Regions from separate parts of the Methylobacterium sp. 77 genome, predicted to be linked through region 3. Evidence: predicted binding sites of a transcription regulator. Region 3 holds the regulator's gene; each other region holds the start of a gene.
What was found. The regulator LexA, encoded in region 3, represses DNA repair genes until DNA is damaged. The targets are predictions, from matches to a motif close to TGTTCNNNNTGTGTTCNG.
Positions count from the first base shown of each region.

Region 1 (3,344 bases), 730 kb from region 3:
GCCGTGCAGGATCTGGAGCGTGGCATCGCCCAGGCCCCGCTTCGGGGTGTTGAAGATGCGCTCGAAGGCGAGATCGTCGGCCGGGTTCATGGTGACGCGCAGATAGGCCAGCGCATCGCGAATCTCGGCGCGCTCGTAGAAGCGCGGGCCGCCGATGACCCGGTAGGGCAGGCCGAGCTGGACGAAGCGGTCCTCGATCTCGCGCATCTGGGCCGAGATGCGCACGAGCACCGCGATTTCGGACAGGGGATGCTGCCTGGCCTGCAGGCTCTCGATGGATTCGCCGAGCTGGCGCGCCTCCTCCTCGGAATCCCAGGCGCCGGACACCGTCACCTTCTCGCCGGGGACGTCCTCGGTACGCAGGGTCTTGCCGAGGCGGCCCTCGTTCTTGGCGATGAGCCCCGAGGCGGCGGAAAGGATGTGTCCGGTGGAGCGATAGTTGCGCTCCAGCCTCACCACGGTGGCGCCGGGAAAGTCGTGCTCGAAGCGCAGGATGTTGTCGACCTCGGCCCCGCGCCAGCCGTAGATCGACTGGTCGTCGTCGCCGACGCAGGCGACGTTGCGGTGCCCCTGCGCCAGGAGGCGCAGCCAGAGATACTGGGCGACGTTGGTGTCCTGATACTCGTCCACCAGGATGTAGCGGAAGCGCTGCTGGTAATTCGCCAGCACGTCCGGGTTCTCGCGCCACAGTTTGAGGCAGAGCAGCAGGAGATCGCCGAAATCGGCGGCATTCAGGGTCAGGAGACGGGCCTGATAGGCGGTATAGAGCGCGCCGCCCTTGCCGAACGCGAAGGCCCCCGCCTCACCGGGAGGCACCTGCTCGGGCAGGAGGCCGCGGTTCTTCCACCCGTCGATGGCCGAGGACAGGGCGCGGGCCGGCCAGCGCTTCTCGTCGATGTTCTGGTCGACGATGACCTGCTTCATCAGGCGCAGCTGATCGTCCATGCCGAGGATGGTGAAATCGGATTTCAGCCCCACCATTTCGGCGTGCCGGCGCAAGATCTTGGTGCCGATGGAATGGAAGGTGCCGAGCCACGGCATCCCCTCTCCCGCCGGGCCGATGAGCGCGCCGATGCGGTGCTTCATCTCGCGGGCGGCCTTGTTGGTGAAGGTCACCGACAGGATGTCATAGGGCCGCGCCTTGGCCGTCGAGACGAGGTGGGCGATTCGCGTGGTGAGCACCCGCGTCTTGCCGGTACCCGCGCCCGCGAGGACGAGGACCGGCCCTTCCGTCGTCTCGACGGCGCGGCGCTGCTCGGGGTTCAGCCCTTCGAGATAGGGCGAGCCCTGCGGCCTGAGGGAGGCCATGGCGCGGGCGGCGATGGAGCTCTGCGCGGCCTCGGCCGCCACGCCGGAGGCCGGCGCCGGCACAGGAGCCACTGCCGCGTCGGGATGCTGTTTCATGCTGCTTCCCTGGACCAAAACGCGAACGGCGTCGAGGGTTGGGACAAAAGGCCGGGCTCGAACGGCCACTCGGCGCGGAACCACGGTTTCCTCTCGGGCGTCGTCTCACCATACCGTGAACACCATCAATCGAGGACGTTCCATGCGTACCGCCCTATCCGCCGTCTCGATCCTCACCGTGGCCGCCGGCCTCGGTCTGTCCCCCGCCATGGCCCAGTCCCCCGGCACACGGTCGCTGAACGAGACCAACGACCGCCTGGCGACCCAGAGCGAGATTCGCGGCGTCCGGCATCAGCAGCAATTCGAGAACAACCAGATCCGGATGCAGATGCAGCGCAACGAGGTCACCCGGCCGGCCCCGATCGGGTCCGGCATCACGCCGCGACGCTGACCGGAGAACGCCGGGCGCTCGCCCGGCATTTGTTGACCATGACATTCGGCCCTGGCGCGAAGCCGGGGCCGTTGTGCTATGCCGCATGGCGTGGGGGCACGACCGGGCACGACGTCCGGTGAGACGACGTGCCCGCCCCATGGCAGGCCCCGAGACCGGGCCGGAGCGAGGCGGAAACCAAGACGGTGCGAGACATCCTGACCGCGCTGGCGGGCGCCGTCATCCTGATCCTCGTCGCGGCCCTCGCGGTCCCGCCCCTCGTGGCCTGGGAGAGTTACCGCACGCTGGTGGACCGGACGATCGGGACATCCCTCGGTCTCGATGCACGCACCGAAGGCCGGATCGCCGTCAGGCTCCTGCCCTCGCCGCAACTGAGCGTCGATCGCCTGCGCATCGGCGGACAGGCCGACAAGCCGGCCCTCGACCTCACGCTCGTCAAGGCCGAGATCGGTCTCACGCCGCTGCTGACGGGGGAGATCCGCTTCACCGAAACCCGGATCGGGCGCGCCGAGATCACGCTGCCGATCAGCGAGGACGACGCGGTGCGCCTGCCCGCCGACCTCTACCAGACCCTCGCCGCCCAGGATCTCGCGGTCGAGGATCTGAACATCGGACAGGTCATCCTGACCACCGTCGTGCCGCAGAGCGGCCGCACCGATCAGGTCCGGGCCGAGACGGTGCACCTCTCCGCGCCTCGCCTCCTCGGGCCCTGGCGGATCGAGGGCCTGTCCGGCACGGTGCCCTTCCGCATCGCCACCGGCGAGCCCCTGGAGGACGGCAGCGTCGCCGTGAAGTTCTCGGGCGGCGGCGATACCCATCCGCGCTTCGAGGCCGATACCCGCATCAGGCTCGAACCGATGGTCGGCGAGCCCTCCACGCAAGGGAGCGCCCTCCGCGCGATGATCCCGAAGGCGGAAGGGTCGGCGCGAATCGTGGTCGGGCCGCCGGTCCAGGTGGCGGGCGCCTATCTGCCGTTCTCCATCGGCGGCACCTTCAAGGCGCGCGGCCCCGTGGTGCGGTTCTCCGACGTGAAGGCCGAGATCGATCCCGGCGGCCAGGCCATGCGCCTCGGCGGCACCGGGCGGATCGACCTGCGCGCCTGGAGAGCGGCGCTGACGCTGGAGGCGCGCCGCCTCGACCTCGACGCCTTCCTGCTCTCCACGGGCGGTCAGGCCCTGCTCGCGCGCGGGATGCCCCGGGCCGGCTCCGAATTGCCGATGATGGTCGATCTCGACCTCGGCCTCGACAGCATCGCCCTCGGTCTCGACGAATGGACCGGTCTCCGGCTGTCCGGCACGTTCGACCGGACGGGGGGGCTCGCTCTCCGGCGCTTTGCGGTGACGACCCCGGGCGACGCCGCCCTCACCGCCTCCGGCGACATCGACACGCAGCCGGCCCTGCGGTTCACCGGCACCGTCTCTCTCGACGCCGCGGCCTCGGACGGGTTCGGCCGCTACCTGCGCAAGTTCGGCCTCGGCGGCCCGGCCATCGCGGTGATGGACGGACGCCCGATCCAGGCGACGGCGGACCTCTCAAGCGCAAGCCCCGC
Region 1 is NZ_KB910516.1:3,251,551-3,254,894, forward strand. Features, by position in the region: gene A3OK_RS0115445 (UvrD-helicase domain-containing protein) at 1-1,404, opposite strand, end outside; gene A3OK_RS0115450 (hypothetical protein) at 1,547-1,795, shown strand; gene A3OK_RS0115455 (AsmA family protein) at 1,981-3,344, shown strand, end outside.
Region 1: the regulator LexA is predicted to act here: its motif matches at 1,415-1,432, upstream of A3OK_RS0115445 (UvrD-helicase domain-containing protein).

Region 2 (3,344 bases), 2.0 Mb from region 3:
TGAGCGGTCTCGGCTTGATCGATTCGACGAGTTCGCGCACCGGAGCCGACGAGACGAGATTGCGCGCCGTAAAGGTCTCGCGCGTGCCGTCGCCCCGGATCGCTGAGACCGTCCAGATGCCGGTCGCGGCATCGAAGCTCAGCCCGTCGACGCCCCTGTCGAGGATAACCCGCCCCCCTTGCGCCTCGATCTTCGCGGCAGCCGCTTCCCAGACCATGCCCGGCCCCCGGCGCGGGTAACGGAAGGATTCGATGAGGGTCTTGATCACCGGCTCGCCAGGCTTCGCCTTGGCCTTCAGGCCGAGGGAACGCGCCAGACCATCGCGGATCGCCGAACCGAGGTCGAGGCCCTTGATGCGCTGGGCCGCCCAATCGGCCGAAATGGCGTCGCAGGACATGCCCCACACCTTCTCGGTGTAAGTCTTGAAGAAGATCGAGAACAGACGTTCGCCGAACTGATTGCGGACCCAGTCGTGAAAGCTCTTCGGCTCCGGGATCGGCCGGGCGCGGGCATAGAGATAGGACAGGACGCAGGCGGTGCTCTGTATCAGGCCGAGGTTGCGCAGGGCCTCGAAGGCTTTGAGCGGATAGGCGTAGTACTTGCCCTTGTAGAAAATCCGCGACAGGCGGGGCCTGTCGATGAAATCGTCGGGCAGGAGTTCGTCCCAGAGGTCGACCACCGCCTTCGATTTCGAGAAGAAGCGGTGTCCGCCGATATCGAACAGGAAGCCGTTATGCGAGACGGTGCGGCTGATGCCGCCGACCTGACGCGGGTCGCGTTCCAGCACCACCACATCGCGCCCGTGCTTCGACAGCAGGTAGCCGGCCGTCAATCCGGCCGGTCCTGCGCCGATGACCAAGGTCTCGGTGTGTTGGCTCATCGATCGCTCCGCTTGATCCCGCGTCGCGTCCGTCGTCAGACGGATATCGACACGTGCGGAGCATTCTTGGCGCAAGCATGGTTAAGGAAGCGCCAAGTCCCGTCGAACTCGCACCGGATCGGGCAGGATCGCCGAAAACCTAGAATGGGATATCGTCGTCGAGATCGTAATTCGGCTTCGTCGAACTCGCCGCCGCCGGACGGCGCTCCCCGCCCGAGGAGCGGCCGCCGCCATACTCTCCGCCGCGATCGCCACCCCTGTCGCCGCCGCGATCTCCGCCACGGCCACCGCCGTAATCGCCGCCACGGCTGATCTGACCGCCGCCCTCTTCGTCGGCGCCCATCTCACCGCCGCCGCGGCCGTCGAGCAGCGTGAGTTCGCCACGGAAACGCTGGAGAACCACCTCGGTGGTGTATTTCTCGACGCCGGACTGGTCCGCCCATTTCCGGGTCTGGAGCTGGCCCTCGATATAGACCTTCGAGCCCTTGCGCAGATACTGCTCGGCCACGCGGGCGAGGTTCTCGTTGTAGATCACCACCGAGTGCCACTCGGTCTTCTCCTTGCGCTCGCCCGACATCTTGTCCTTCCAGGACTCGGATGTGGCGATGCGGAGATTGACCACGGGATCGCCGGAGGCGAGGCGCCGGGTCTCGGGATCGCGCCCGAGATTGCCCACCAAAATCACCTTGTTGACGCTGCCGGCCATGCCGCTCTCCTCTCGATCGATCTCACCGACGGAGGGCCTCACATGCCGTCCGTCCCGTTGCCCCTTCATGGGCTTTGGCCTGTCGGCCGGCAATCGGTGGGGCGGGTTTTTCCCCACCGATCACAGTTCACATGTTCTATCTTTGTTCCATATCTCGTGCAAGGATCGGCAGATCTTGCGCGAGGATTGGCAGGTTGGCGCTCAGGCGATGCGGGCCAGCATCTTGCCGAAATTGCGCCCTTTCAGCAGCCCGATGAACGCCTCCGGCGCCGCGTCCAGGCCCTCCACGATGTCCTCCCTGTGCGTGACTTTGCCGTCCCTCAGCCACGTGCCGACCTCGCTGAGGAATTCCTCTTCCTGATCGGCGAAATCCCAGACGATGAACCCGCGCAGCGTCAGCCGCTTGGTCAGGATGTTGCGCATGAGGACCGGGCTGCGGTCCGGCCCGGACGGTAGTTCGGTCAGGCTGTAGCCCGAGACGAGGCCGCAGACGGGTACGCGGGCGAAGTCGTTGAGGAGCGGGAGGACGGCATCGAACACCGCGCCGCCGACATTCTCGAAATACACGTCGATTCCGTCGGGGCAGGCAGCGGCCAGCGCCGCTGGCAGGTCGTCGGTCCGATGGTCGACGGCGGCGTCGAAGCCGAGCGTTTCGGTCAGGTAGGCGCATTTCTCCGGTCCTCCGGCGATGCCGACGGCCCGAGCGCCTTTCAGCTTGGCGATCTGACCGACCAGGGAGCCCACAGGTCCGGCGGCAGCGGCCACGACGACGGTCTCGCCAGCCTTTGGCTGGCCGATGCTGAGGAGGCCGGTATAGGCGGTCATGCCCGGCATTCCGAGCACGCCGAGGGCGGTGCTGACCGGCGCGGCGGCCGGATCGAGCTTGCGCAGGCCGCGTCCATCGGAGACCGCGAATTCCTGCCAGCCCCCGAAAGCCGTGACGACATCGCCCTCGCGGAAATCCGGATGATGCGAGGCGACCACGTCCGAGACGGTGGCGCCGACCATGGTCTCGCCGATGGCGACGGGCTCGGCATAGGATTTCGCCGCGCTCATCCGCCCGCGCATGTAGGGGTCGAGGGAGAGGATGCGATTGCGCAGCAGCACTTCCCCGTCTCCCGGCGTCGGCGGACGACTCTCTGTGAGGCGGAAATGCGCTTCCGTCGGCTCTCCGTGTGGGCGGGAGGCGAGGACGATGCGGCGGTTCACGGCGACCATGGTCTGACGCTCCGTTTGAGGTGACGGATCCGGTGAGATGGCGTTCGAAGATCCGAGGACAATCCGGCGAGGCTGATCGAACGAGGGCATTCCCGGAGGAGAACCGAACACTCACGGCACTCGATGCGGCGAGCGGCGTTGGTCACCGGATGCCGGGCTTCTCACTCAACCATTGGAATACCTCGATGATCCGCCCTCTTCTTCTCTTTGCGGTGGCCGGCCTGCCCGGCTTCATGTCGCCGGCTTCCGCTAAAGACCCACTCTCCGCCTATCGCTGGACTTCCCGTGTCCTCGTCATCGCGGCCCCAGAGCGCAGCGACCCGCGAATCGATGTTCAAAAACGCGAAGCGCTGGCGCGACGAGCGGATTACGCGGAACGCGACCTCGTCGTGGTGGAGGCGGTCGGTAAAACCGCCGAAGCGGATCGGATTCGACGTCGGTTTGGTGTTTCCGCCGAAGAATTTCGTGTGGTTCTGGTCGGCAAGGACGGTGAACCGAAACTGTCGGAACGGGAGCCGATCCCTGTAGAGCGTCTGTTCG
Region 2 is NZ_KB910516.1:484,838-488,181, reverse strand. Features, by position in the region: gene A3OK_RS0102275 (NAD(P)/FAD-dependent oxidoreductase) at 1-880, opposite strand, end outside; gene ssb (single-stranded DNA-binding protein) at 1,020-1,586, opposite strand; gene A3OK_RS0102265 (NADP-dependent oxidoreductase) at 1,788-2,804, opposite strand; gene A3OK_RS0102260 (DUF4174 domain-containing protein) at 2,990-3,344, shown strand, end outside.
Region 2: the regulator LexA is predicted to act here: its motif matches at 1,719-1,736, upstream of ssb (single-stranded DNA-binding protein).

Region 3 (3,344 bases):
ACGGGCTTCTCGGTCCGAGCTTCCAGATGTCCTTCGGCGCGGTCGCCGGCCTCATCGCCTGCGCAGGGGCTCTCAACCGCGTGATGCCGCAACGAGAAGGAAGCGGCCCGTTCGGCCGCGCATTCCGCTTCGTCATCGTCGCGATCACCGGCACATTGGCGACGACCCTTGTCGCCCAGATCGCGACCGCTCCCTTCGCCACCTACCATTTCCAGACCGTCCAGCCCTTCGGCATCGTCGGCAATGCCCTGACCCTTCCCCTCGTCTCCCTCGCGGTGATGCCGGCCGCGGTCCTCGGCATCCTCGCCTATCCCTTCGCGCTCGATCAGCCGGTCTGGTGGCTGATGGGGCTCGCGGTGCGCGGGATGCTGACGATCTCCGGGTGGATCAGCGGGTTCGGCCACGCCACGCTCGTCGTCCCGGCCTTCGGCAGCGCGGCGCTGTGCCTGCTCGCCGTCGCCCTGCTGCTGCTGACGCTTCCCGTCTCGCGCCTGCGCTGGATCGGTCTCGCTCCGGCAGCTTTCGGCCTCCTGCTCGCCGCGACGCCGCAACGCTACGATCTCTACGTCGATCGCGAGGGGGCGGGTGCCGCATTGCGCGATCGGGACGGCCGCCTGACGATCCTCGGCAAGCCACCGGATTTCGTGCTGGAGCAATGGCTCAAGGCGGATGGTGATTCCCGCAAAGCCCGCGACGTGACCGCCTCGACGGCGAGCCGATGCGATGCCGTCGGCTGCACCATCTCCGTGGAGCCCGGTCGTGTCGTCGCCCTGGTCAAGGACAAACGGGCCTTCGCGGAGGATTGCGCGCGCGCCACCGTCATCATCGCCCGCCGGGACGCGCCGCCGGGCTGCCGGGCGAGCCTCGTCATCGACAGAGCGTTCCTGGCTGCGCGAGGGGCGACGGCTCTGCGCTTCGAGCCGGATGGCCCGGTCGCGACATCGGCCCGCGAACCCGGTTCCGCCCCGCCCTGGCGACAGGCCGTCGCGGACCCGCCCTCGACGCCCTCGACGATGTCAAAGCCGGTGGACCTTCCGAAACCTTCAATCCCATCCGAGGAGGACGAGAGCGAGCCGCCGGCGGATCCGCTCCCGGATCGGCTTCAGTAGCGACGCACCAGACTGACGAGGCGGCCCTGGATCTGAACGCGGTCGGGACCCAGAACCCGGGTTTCGTAGGCAGGGTTCGCGGCCTCCAGAGCGATAGAGGAACCGCGGCGACGCAGGCGCTTGAGCGTCGCTTCCTCGTCATCGATCAGGGCGACGACGATATCGCCGGTATTGGCGGTGTCCTGCTTCTTGATGACCACCAGATCGCCGTCGAGGATACCCGCCTCGATCATCGAATCGCCGCGGACCTCCAGGGCGTAATGCTCGCCGCCGGACAGAAAATCGGGTGACAGCGTCACCGAATGGCTCTGGTTCTGAATCGCCGAGATCGGTGTACCGGCCGCGATGCGACCCATGACCGGGATCGTGATCGCCCGTCCGCTCTCATCCTGCGCCTGCGCCATCGGCTGGCGCATCGGCGGCGCCGCCTTGGACCGGCCCCCTTCCACCACGCTCGGTGTGAAGCGGCGAACCTCGCCCGTCTGGACGGGACGTTGAGCGGGAGCGCTGGTCATGCTCTCCGGCAACCGGATCACCTCAATGGCCCTGGCCCGGTTCGGCAGCCGCCGCAGAAAGCCACGCTCTTCCAACGCCGTGATCAGCCGGTGGATGCCGGATTTCGACTTCAGATCGAGCGCGTCCTTCATCTCATCGAACGAAGGCGGAACGCCGCTCTCCTGCATCCGTTGCTGGATGAATTGGAGAAGTTCCAGCTGCTTACGCGTCAACATACTGATCACTCTTCCACTGAAGCCAACGGCCGCGGCTAACGCCCATCGAAACAAAACACGAACACGGTAGACGTTCCGCAAGTGTTCTGCAAGGGTTCCGTTAACTTAGCTTTGGGGCGGTGGTCGAAGGTGAGAGGTGGTCCGGGGAATCAGAACAGTCGATCGAGCGGAACTCCGGCCTGACAGCGGCCGAGATGGTCGTGGTTCGGGCGGCGGGGTGAGAGAGGAAGCATGCCAGATCCCTCCGGGCCGCCGAAGTGACGGTTACTCCGCCCAACTGGCTGAGCAGGTCAACGCGACCAAGTTAACCCGGCATGTTGCCGTCACTTCAATTCGGACCATAAAGAGGCTTCTCACGGGGGCTGCGGTGACAACCGCGCATTCCAATGATGGCTGGTTTTGGCCTATACGTCCCTGCACTGCCTGCCATAGGTCTCAGTGCCGCTCGGGCTTCCGCGATGTAAATGGCAGAAAGAGCCGGTAGCCAGCCGTTGCGGCCGGGTCGCGATCGTTAGAGCAGCCGAGGCCAATTCTGCCTACCTGTGGTCGCGCATGGACAAGCAGGCGATCTTGTGGACGGCGCCGTAAGAGACGGCAGCCATAACGTTGCATCTCTGCTGAGAGACGGGAGGTTTCCCTTGATAGAAGTGCGTTTCTAGCGACACCGTAAGAATCACGGCGTGAACACTGCTCGCGACCAGATACATCGTCTGGATCTTCACGTTGAGCTTAGTACTCACGTCCCGTCACTGCAGACAAACCCCTTCCCCGTCAAAATCAAACGGCCTCGAGATCGCCGCGTAACTGGGGCAGGGTCAGATGCGCGCTAGTAGATGGATTGCCAGTAGGGCAATAGTAGTCTCTCAGCGCCGTACCTGACGAACCTCAGCGCAAATCCGCCAAGCCTCAAGCGCTTTGCAGTGGAGGCTTCACGCTGATCCGAGCGATGCTTCGAACGATGGACAATACCGCGCGCTTATATTGATCGTCATCGATCGAAGCATAGGAACGCAGGATCTCAATAGCGCCCGGCTCGGCTAAGAAACGGAAGATCTCGATCTGCTCGTCAGGTTCTTGCTCGCCGAAAAGGGCGGAGACCGGGACTTTAAGCGTATCTGCTAATTGTTGCAGACGACTGCTACCGATGCGGTTCGTCCCCTTCTCATACTTTTGAATTTGTTGGAATGTGATGCCGACAGCGGTGCCCAAAGCCGTCTGTGACATCCCTCTAGCTTTGCGCAGTGCAGCAAGACGAGCGCCAACTTCTCGATCGATGTCAGAGGTGATTCGGAGAGCCACAACTAGCCTCTATCCACATAAATAAAAACTAACATAGATTACGGGCACAAGTTCAAAATCGAGAACATTTGTGATGAGACGCTGCCTCTGTTATTAGAAAACTTTTAGGCAATATGGAAGCGTCATTTGCATCAAAAGACGCTTTAATGAGCACGGATGTTGTTTTGATATGCTACCGCTGCGACATCCAGGACGTGCTATCCGC
Region 3 is NZ_KB910516.1:2,526,469-2,529,812, reverse strand. Features, by position in the region: gene A3OK_RS0111990 (ComEC/Rec2 family competence protein) at 1-1,109, shown strand, start outside; gene lexA (transcriptional repressor LexA) at 1,103-1,840, opposite strand; gene A3OK_RS0111975 (helix-turn-helix transcriptional regulator) at 2,747-3,139, opposite strand; gene A3OK_RS24010 (hypothetical protein) at 3,337-3,344, opposite strand, start outside.

Region 4 (3,344 bases), 2.2 Mb from region 3:
CGGCCCGCGTCTGGCTCAGCCCGGCCGGCGGCGATACCTCCGCGGCGACGGATGCGACCGATCCCGCCTCGCAGGCCGACCGCGAGCGGGTCATTCTCTACGCCCTCGACACAACGGCCCAGCGCCAGCTCGAACAGCAGATCGCCCAGACCCAGAAGATGGATACGGTCGGCCAGCTCGCCGGCGGCATCGCGCACGACTTCAACAACGTCCTCCAGGCCATCATCGGCTATTCCGACCTGCTGCTCGCGAGCCACAGGCCGACCGACCCGGCGTTCCAGGACATCATGCAGATCAAGCAGAACGCCAACCGGGCCGCGAGCCTGGTGCGTCAGCTGCTGGCCTTCTCGCGGCGCCAGACCCTGCGCCCCGAGGTGATGAATGTCGGCGAGGCGCTGTCCGACCTGACCCTGCTGCTGAAGCGCCTGCTGGGCGAGCGGGTCGACCTCGACCTCAAGCATGGCCGCGACATCTGGCCGACCAAAGCCGACGTGAACCAGTTCGAGCAGGTGATCGTGAACCTCGCGGTCAATGCCCGCGACGCGATGCCGAATGGCGGCCGCCTGCTGATCCGCACCGCCAACATCCTGCAGGGCCTGGAGAACGGCGAGCCGCAATCCGGCGCACCGGCCGGCGATCACGTCCTGATCGAGGTGCTCGATACCGGCGAGGGCATCCCGCCCGACGTGATGGAGAAGATCTTCGAGCCGTTCTTCACCACCAAGGACATCGGCAAGGGCACCGGCCTCGGCCTGTCCACGGTCTTCGGCATCATCAAGCAGAGCGGCGGCACCATCGACGTGCAGTCGGTCGTCGGCAAGGGCACGGCCTTCCGCATCTACCTGCCGCGCCACGAGCCGGCCGCCGAGCCCGCCGCCGACACCGCCCTGCTGCCCGCCTCCGGGCAGAACAGCGCCGAGATCGCCGCCAACCGCCTCAAGGCGACACCGGAACTGGAACGCCCGGCAGGCTCCGACAGAACCGCGCCGCGCAAGCCCTCGCCCGACCATACCGGCCAGGGCGTGATCCTGCTGGTGGAGGACGAGGACCCGGTTCGCGCGGTCAACAGCCGGGCCCTGTCGGCGCGCGGATACACGGTTCTGGAGGCGGCCTCAGGCCTCGACGCATTGGCGCTCATCAGCGATGCCGACCAGCCCATCGATCTGGTGGTGTCGGATGTGGTGATGCCGGAAATGGACGGCCCGACGCTGCTGCGCGAGCTGCGCAAGCACCGCCCCGACCTGAAGGTGATCTTCGTCTCCGGCTATGCCGAGGACGCGTTCCGCAAGAACCTGCCCGAGGGCGAGGATTTCAACTTCCTGCCCAAGCCCTTCAGCCTCAAGCAGCTCGTCGAGACGGTGAAGGAGACGATCGCCCGATAAGGGCGGCGTCACCTCTCCGGATGCGGGAAAATCGCGGCTCCAGACCTTGCGTAATGAGAACAAAACAAGTACATCATTCGCATCCGAGGCGCATTGAGCCTTGAGCTCTCCCCATGCATAAGGATGCCGACGAATGGCCCAGCCCGCGCTGAAAGTTGTGGATTCCCCGATGGTGGACAAGGACAAGGCGAAGGCGATCGATGCCGCGCTGTCCCAGATCGAGCGTGCTTTCGGCAAGGGCTCGATCATGCGGCTCGGCAAGAACGACAAGGTGGCGGAGGTGGAGACCATCTCCACCGGTTCGCTCGGGCTCGACATCGCCCTCGGCGTCGGCGGCCTGCCGCGCGGCCGCGTGATCGAGATCTACGGCCCTGAATCCTCGGGCAAGACCACCCTCGCCCTCCACACCATCGCCGAGGCCCAGAAGAAGGGCGGCGTCTGCGCCTTCGTCGACGCGGAGCATGCCCTCGACCCGGTCTATGCGCGCAAGCTCGGCGTGCAGCTCGACGACCTCCTGATCTCGCAGCCCGATACCGGCGAGCAGGCCTTGGAGATCACCGACACGCTGGTTCGCTCGGGCGCCATCGACGTGCTCGTGGTCGATTCGGTGGCGGCGCTGACGCCCCGCGCCGAAATCGAGGGTGAGATGGGCGACAGCCAGCCCGGACTTCAGGCCCGCCTGATGAGCCAAGCCCTGCGCAAGCTCACCGGCTCGATCTCGCGTTCCAAATGCATGGTCATCTTCATCAACCAGATCCGGATGAAGATCGGCGTCATGTACGGCTCGCCCGAGACGACGACGGGCGGCAACGCGCTGAAGTTCTACGCCTCGGTCCGTCTCGACATCCGCCGCATCTCGACCCTCAAGGATCGCGATGAGGCCATCGGCAACCAGGTCCGCGTCAAGGTGGTGAAGAACAAGGTCGCCCCGCCGTTCAAGCAGGTCGAGTTCGACATCATGTTCGGCGAGGGCGTCTCGAAGGTCGGCGAATTGATCGATCTCGGGGTGAAGGCCGGGATCGTCGAGAAATCCGGCGCCTGGTTCTCCTATGCGAGCCAGCGCCTCGGCCAGGGCCGCGAGAATTCGAAGGGTTTCCTGCGCGACAACCCCGAGATCGCCAACAAGATCGAAGCCGCGATCCGGCAGAATTCCGGGCTGCTCGCGGATAAGATCCTGGAGACCGCCAAGCCCACGGCCGACGATCTGGATGAAGGCGAGGCTTAATCGCGTCGGACCGATCGTCCGACCGGGATCGAATCGAAGAGGCCGCCGCGGATCGTCGCGGCGGCCTCTTTCGCGTTCACACCGTCCCGGTGCGGATACCAAGTCTCGATGGGCCCGATCTATCGGACAGGCCCATCGAGGTCCGGTCTCAGCCGCTATAGGGCAGGATCTTGATGAACAGGCCCCACAGCACGAACAGGATGCCGACGATCGCCACGCTCCAGACGGCGGTGCGCAGCTTCGGGATGCCGAAGCCGAAGACCGGCAGGTAGATCAGGCGTGCGAAGAAGTAGAGATAGGCGCCGAGCACCACCGCCGTGTTGTGCCGTCCGGTGACGGCGCAGGCGAGCACCAGCGCCGCGAAGATCGGGAACGTCTCGAAGAAGTTCTTCGACGCCTTCTCGAGGCGCGACGCGGCTCCGGTGAGGTCCGGCGCATTCCCCTCGCGATTGCTGGTATTCCAGGCGAGCCCCCCTCGCTGGGGCAAGGCGCTGCCGGCGGCGACGATGATGTGGATGAGGCCGAGCAGGCAAGACCAGGCGAGAAGACGAATTTCAACCGGCATATGGGGCGATCCTCGGAAGGCCGATCCTCGGGGTCCATCGGTGGGGTGCAGAATGGACGCGGCGGCCCGTTCCTAGCCTGCGCGATGCAGAAAGCGAAACCGACCGTAGAGTACCGGGCGTGACTCGACGGTCCGGCCTCCTTATGAGGACGCAAGCCACGAAGAAGCCCCG
Region 4 is NZ_KB910516.1:344,227-347,570, forward strand. Features, by position in the region: gene A3OK_RS0101565 (response regulator) at 1-1,382, shown strand, start outside; gene recA (recombinase RecA) at 1,516-2,607, shown strand; gene A3OK_RS0101580 (MAPEG family protein) at 2,756-3,172, opposite strand.
Region 4: the regulator LexA is predicted to act here: its motif matches at 1,438-1,455, upstream of recA (recombinase RecA).